Regions from separate parts of the Arthrobacter burdickii genome, predicted to be linked through region 1. Evidence: predicted binding sites of a transcription regulator. Region 1 holds the regulator's gene; the other holds the start of a gene.
The links. Region 1 encodes HrcA, which represses chaperone genes, less so after heat shock. Its sites were predicted from a motif close to TTNGCACTCGNNNNNNNCGAGTGCNAA; they were not measured.
Positions count from the first base shown of each region.

Region 1 (3,409 bases):
CCAGCTGCACCGTGGTGCCCAGCGCGGCCGCCGTCATGGGCACGCTCAACGTGACATGGAGGTCGTCGCCGTCGCGGAGGAACGTCGAGTCGGTGTTGACGCGGATCTCGACGTACAGGTCGCCCTGCGGGCCGCCGGCGATGCCGGCCTCGCCCTGGCCGGCGAGCTGGATGCGGGTGCCCGTGCTGACGCCGGCGGGGACCTTGATGGTCAGGGTGCGGCGCGCACGGACGCGTCCCTCGCCGCTGCATTCGTGGCAGGGGTTGGGGATCACGGTGCCGTAACCCTGGCAGGTCCCGCAGGGCGCGCTCGTCATGACCTGGCCGAGGATCGACCGGACGGCCCGCTGAACCTGGCCGGAGCCGCCGCAGATGTCGCAGGTGCGGGGCGACGTGCCCGGCTGGCAGCAGGTCCCGTCACACGTGGGGCAGACCTCCGCGGTGTCCACCTCGATCTTCTTGTTGGTGCCGAAGACGGCATCCTTGAGGTCGATCCGCACGTTGATGAGCGCGTCCTGGCCCCGTCGGGTCCGGGAGGGCGCTCCTGCCTGCTGGCCCCCGCCGCCGAAGAAGGTCTCGAAGATGTCCTGGAACGCGAACCCGGAGCCCGAGTAGCCGGCACCGTAGCCGTTGTCCGTGCCGTTCTCGTTGCCGGTCGTGTCATAGATCCGCCGCTTCTGCGGGTCGGACAACACCTCGTAGGCATGCGTGATGCGCTTGAACTCCTCCGCGGCGTCCTCACCCGGGTTCACGTCCGGGTGGAGCTTCCGGGCGAGCTTGCGGTACGCCTTCTTGATTTCCTCCCCGGTCGCACCCTGCGCCACACCGAGGACCTCATAGTGATTACTCACTCGTGCACATCACTTCCTGTTGGAGATTTCTGTCTACTGCTCGCCGGTCGTGCCGGCGGAATACCGTTGTGCCGGCGGAATACCGGGGACGGCCACGGGGGCCGGTGCCTACTCCTCGAGGATCCTCGAGAGGTAACGGGCGACGGCGCGCACCGCGGCCATCGTCGTCGGATAGTCCATGCGGGTGGGCCCGAGGATCCCGAGCTTCGCTCCGGCGTCCGGACCGTAGCCTGTCGCGACCACGGAGGCCTCCGACAGGCCACCGTAGGGGTTCTCGCTGCCGATCCTCACCGAGATGCCGCGGGCGTCGTACTCCATCTCCGACAGGAGCCTCAGCATGACGACCTGCTCCTCGAGTGCCTCGAGAATGGGACCGATGCTGAGCGGGAAGTCACCCGTGGACCTGGCGAGGTTCGCCGTTCCTGCCAGCAGGATCCGGTCTTCACGTCCGAGCCCGGCGAGCTGCTCGAGCGCTTTGATGATCGTACCCCCGTGCGCCCGCAGCGCGGGGGGCAACTGCGATGCCGCGACGCCCAGCTCACCCGCAAGCGCCGACAGTCTCACCCCGGACACCGCGGACAGGATGCGCTGCTTCAGGTCCGCGAGCTCGGCTTCCTGGATGTCCGCGTGCGTCCGGACGATGCGCTGCTGGACGGTACCGTTGGTCGCGATCAGGACCACGAGGATCTGCTGCGGAGCCAGCAGGACGAATTCGATGTGGCGGACCGACGCCCCGCCCGTACGGGGGAACTGGACGACGGCGACCTGGTTCGTGAGTTGGGCGAGCAGCCGGACGGTCCGGTCCATGACGTCGTCGAGGTCCTCCGCACCCTCCAGCAGGGTCTGGATCGCCTTCTTCTCCGGCGCGGACAACGGCTTGACCTCGGAGATACGGTCCACGAACAGGCGGTATCCCTTGTCCGTGGGGATGCGGCCCGAACTCGTGTGGGGTGCCGCGATGAGGCCTTCCTCCTCGAGGACCGCCATGTCGTTACGGATGGTGGCGGAGGAGACGCCGAGGTGGTGCCGGTCGACCAGTGCCTTGGAGCCGACGGGCTCCCGCGAATGGACGTAGTCCTCGACGATGGCCCGGAGCACTTCCAGGCGTCGCGGTTCACTCATTCGATGTCACCTCCGGGTCTGCACGAACAGGCGTGGGGGCGGCTCCGAGCGATTAGCACTCGACACACCCAAGTGCCAAGTCTAGTACGTCCGAGCCGATTGTTAGCATTGGGAACCCGGGCCGCGGCAGACCGCCGAAGCCCTCGGCGGAAGGACAGCTCGGGATGGACTACGGCTGGGGAGCACAGGATATTACGGCTCCGAAGCGGGTCAGCCTGCCCGATGTCCCGGTGGAGAAGGACATGGTCCTCGAGGACGTGCAGAGCGGATTCGTCGGCGCAGTGGTCCGGGTCGAGAAGTCCGGCGGGCTGCATGTGATGGTGCTCGAGGACCGGCGCGGGAAGCACCGGACGTTTCGGCTCGGCCACGGATTCCTCCTCGACGGACAGCCCGTCCACGTCGTCGCACCCGTGCAGCGCGCAGCGCCGGCGACCACCCGGACCGCGTCCGGATCGGTCCGCGTCGAGGGCGCGCGGGCGAGGACTGCGCGGGCCAGCAGGATCTGGGTGGAGGGACAGCACGACGCCGAGCTGGTCGAGAAGGTCTGGGGGGACGATCTCCGGCTCGAGGGAATCGTCGTCGAGCCGCTGCACGGCGTCGACGATCTCGCGGGCGCGGTTCGCGCGTTCGACCCCGGTCCGCAGCGGCGGCTGGGCATCCTCGTCGACCACCTGCTGCCCGGCACCAAGGAGTCCCGGATCGCACAGCAGGCGATGACCGTGCCGGGGGCGCGCCACCACGTCCTGATCGTCGGCCACCCCTACGTGGACGTCTGGCAGGCGGTGAAGCCGGCCGCGCTGGGACTCGACGCCTGGCCCGTTGTGCCGCGGAACGAGGACTGGAAAACCGGAATTCTCGCCGGGCTCGGCTGGCCGCACTCCAACCAGGCGGCCGTGGCCCACGGCTGGAAGCGGATCCTCGCCGGCGTCAGCACCTACGCCGACCTCGAGCCCTCGCTGCTCGGCCGGGTGGAGGAGGTCATCGACTTCCTGACCGCTCCCCCGGGCACCGCCTGAGCAGTCCGGGCGCCGCCACCACGTATCCTTGGACACAGTCCGGGGGAACAATCCCGCCAGCCAGCAAAGGAATTGACGTTGTCCAACACCGCCGACCAGCAGCACCACGGGCGGGGCGAGTCCCGGCCCGCGTTCGAAGGGACGCCGGCACAGGCCCTTCCCCTGACGGCCTCCGAGGACCGCCAGTTCGCGACGCTGGCGCACTTCGGCGGCATCCTGGGATTTATCCCCTCACTGCTGATCTTCCTCATCTTCAAGGACCGGGGCCCGTTCACGGCGCAGGAGTCGAAGGAGGCGCTGAACTTCACGCTTCCGCCGACCCTCCTGGCGCTGGCGGCCTGGCTCCTGTCGCTCGCGCCGGTGATCGGAGGGGTGTTCGCCGTCGTGAACGCCCTCATCTGGGTCACGATCACGATCTTCT
Region 1 covers NZ_JAROCG010000001.1:2,456,961-2,460,369, reverse strand. The annotation lists gene dnaJ (molecular chaperone DnaJ) at 1-850, opposite strand, end outside; gene hrcA (heat-inducible transcriptional repressor HrcA) at 959-1,972, opposite strand; gene P5G52_RS11525 (DUF3097 domain-containing protein) at 2,137-2,988, shown strand; gene P5G52_RS11520 (DUF4870 domain-containing protein) at 3,067-3,409, shown strand, end outside.

Region 2 (3,409 bases), on a different contig from region 1:
TTGCCCCACAGGATGGCGACGAGCGGACCGCCCCGGGCCACGAGAGCGCGGATGGCGGCGTCGGTCACGAGCTCCCAGCCCAGGCCGCGATGCGAGGCGGGATCGCCGGCGCGGACCGTCAGCACCCGGTTGAGCAGCAGGACCCCCTGCTCCGTCCATCCGGACAGGTCACCCGTGGCGGGTGGAGCCGCCCCCGTGTCCGCGGCCAGCTCCCGGTAGATGTTCGCGAGGCTGCGGGGAAGCGGCCGGGTCGCGGGATCGACGGCGAAGCTGAGTCCGACGGCGTGCCCCACGGTCGGGTACGGGTCCTGCCCCACGATGACCACGCGCACCCTGTCCAGCGGGGTGGTGAAGGCCCGCAGGATATGCGGCGCATCCGGAAGGATCCGCAGCCCGTTGTCCAGGTCCGCCGCGAGCGATGCTGCGAGCTGGTGCAGTACCGGTTCGACGGGCTTGAGCGCGGCTGCCCAATCCTCGGGGACCAGCTCCTCGATGCCCGCGGGAGCAGCGAACGGGAAGACCGACTCGTTGGGCGAGGGCGGGGTGGAGGTCCGCGGCCTCCCGGTCTTTCGTGCCGCACCCGTCGTCGAGGAGGCAGGGAGGTCGAAGAGGGCGCCGTCGTCGGTCATGGCACTATTCTTCCGCGCCGCCGGGGCGCCGTCCGTTCGAATGACATGCCTGTAATTCCCCACTACCATTGAGTAGTAGTTGTGCCCATTGGAGGAAGGCGGTAATGGAGATGGCTGAGCCGATGCGGCAGCCTGCCGACACGCCCTCCGGACAGGACGCGAAGCTGGCCCTGGGTGACCGCGAGCAGCGCATGCTCGCGCTCGAACGCGAGTGGTGGAAGTACTCCGGTGCGAAGGAGCAGGCCATCCGGGACCTTTTCAACATGTCCGCCACGCACTACTACCAGGTGCTCAACGCGCTGATCGATACCGAGGCGGCGCTCGCGCACGATCCCATGCTCGTGAAGCGGCTGAGGCGGCTGAGGTCCACCCGCCAGAAGGCACGCTCCGCTCGCCGTCTCGGCGCGGACATCTAGAACTGTCCGCTACCCCGACGAGCGAAGGACCACCCTCACCCATGACCGAGCACCCGCGGGACGAGTTCGACAGGGTCCCGGAGGCTTCAGTGCGCCAGGGCGTCCACCGGGAGCGGGTCATCCCTGCCGGATCAAGCGGCCTCGGCCTCAAGATCACCGTGGGGGTCCTCGCGCTCCTGATCGGCCTGGGCTCCTACTTCCTCCTTCCCCGGCTGGGCCTCGCGGGAGGTGGTGGTGCCGCGGCGTCGGCCACCGGGCAGTCCACAGCCTCCGGTCCGGCCTCGGACCCGTCGTCGACGGCGAACGGCGACGCGAGCACGGATGCGACGGAGGAACCGTCCTCGGACGGCACTGCTTCGGACGAGGACGCGGACGAGGACGCGGACGAGGTGGACGATTCCGACCGAGCCCAGACGGTGAACGTCCTCAACGGCACCGGCGCCCCCGGCTTGGCCTCCGTGGCAGCCGGCCGGCTGGCATCCGCGGGGTGGACCTCGGCGCTTCCCGGGAACTGGGCCGGCGCTCCCGTGGACGCCTCCGTGGTCTTCTACAACGGCGAGGCACAGCGGGCCGGGGCCGAGGCGGTGGCTGAGGACCTGGGCATCACGAACCTCGTCGACAGCGCGGATGTCTCGCCGGATATCTCCGTCGTGCTCGGACCCGAGTTCCAGTGATCCGCAGTTCGAGGGGCGGCCGGAACAGCGTCGCGGAGTGACCGTGCGACCGGACGGCAAGGATGCTTCGACGCGCTCAATCGGCTTGCACTCACGGGGTGGGAGTGCTAATTATTGAGTTAGCACTCGCGCGCGCAGACTGCTAAGAAGCGCGTGACGGGTGAAGCAGGCAAACCTCTGTGGTGAGGGTGGAGCAGGAACGTGAAAGAGATCGTTCCGGCATCGCCCGGCCGTCGCGGGCACCACACGCAGGCAAGCATTGATGTGCTGAAATGCAACCGTCCCGAAAGGACCTAAGCCGTTATGGCCAAGATCATTTCTTTTGATGAAGAGGCCCGACGCGGCCTCGAGCGAGGCCTCAACATCCTCGCTGACGCCGTCAAGGTAACGCTCGGCCCCCGTGGTCGCAACGTCGTACTCGAGAAGAAGTGGGGCGCCCCCACCATCACGAACGACGGCGTGTCCATCGCCAAGGAGATCGAGCTCGACGACCCGTTCGAGAAGATCGGCGCAGAACTCGTCAAGGAAGTTGCCAAGAAGACGGACGACGTCGCCGGCGACGGAACCACCACCGCCACCGTGCTTGCCCAGGCACTCGTCAAGGAAGGCCTGCGCAACGTCGCAGCCGGAGCTGACCCCCTGAGCCTGAAGCGCGGCATCGAGAAGGCCGTCAAGGCCGTCACCGACGAGCTGCTCGCCTCCGCGAAGGAGATCGAGACCAAGGAGGAGATCGCGGCCACGGCCTCCATCTCCGCGGGTGACACGCAGATCGGTGACCTGATCGCCGAAGCCCTCGACAAGGTGGGCAAGGAAGGCGTCATCACCGTCGAGGAGTCGAACACCTTCGGCCTCGAGCTCGAACTCACCGAGGGCATGCGCTTCGACAAGGGCTACATCTCGGGCTACTTCGTCACCGACGCCGAGCGCCAGGAGACGGTCCTCGAGGATCCCTACATCCTGATCGTCAACTCGAAGATCAGCAACGTGAAGGACCTCGTCGCTGTCCTCGAGAAGGTCATGCAGTCCGGCAAGCCGCTGCTGATCATCGCGGAGGACATCGAAGGCGAAGCCCTCGCCACCCTCGTGGTCAACAAGATCCGCGGCACCTTCAAGTCCGTCGCCGTCAAGGCCCCGGGCTTCGGTGACCGCCGCAAGGCGCAGCTCGCGGACATCGCGATCCTCACCGGTGGCCAGGTCATCGCCGAGGAAGTCGGCCTCAAGCTCGAGACCGCCACCCTCGACCTGCTCGGCACCGCCCGCAAGGTCGTCGTGACCAAGGATGAGACCACCATCGTCGAGGGAGCCGGCGACGCCGACGCCATCGCCGGTCGCGTGGCCCAGATCCGCGCCGAGATCGAGAACTCCGACTCCGACTACGACCGCGAGAAGCTGCAGGAACGCCTGGCCAAGCTGGCCGGCGGCGTTGCAGTCATCAAGGCCGGTGCCGCTACCGAGGTCGAACTCAAGGAGCGCAAGCACCGCATCGAGGACGCAGTCCGCAACGCCAAGGCTGCCGTCGAAGAGGGAATCGTCGCCGGTGGCGGCGTCGCCCTCATCCAGGCCGGCGCCAAGGCGTTCGCCAACCTGCAGCTCGAGGGTGACGAGGCAACGGGTGCGAACATCGTCCGCGTTGCCATCGACGCACCGCTCAAGCAGATCGCCTTCAACGCCGGCCTCGAGCCGGGCGTCG
Region 2 covers NZ_JAROCG010000002.1:33,237-36,645, forward strand. The annotation lists gene P5G52_RS14830 (uracil-DNA glycosylase) at 1-629, opposite strand, end outside; gene P5G52_RS14835 (DUF3263 domain-containing protein) at 740-1,045, shown strand; gene P5G52_RS14840 (LytR C-terminal domain-containing protein) at 1,087-1,719, shown strand; gene groL (chaperonin GroEL) at 2,023-3,409, shown strand, end outside.
Region 2: groL (chaperonin GroEL) is a predicted target of HrcA. The motif match lies at 1,839-1,865, and genes of this name have one in related genera.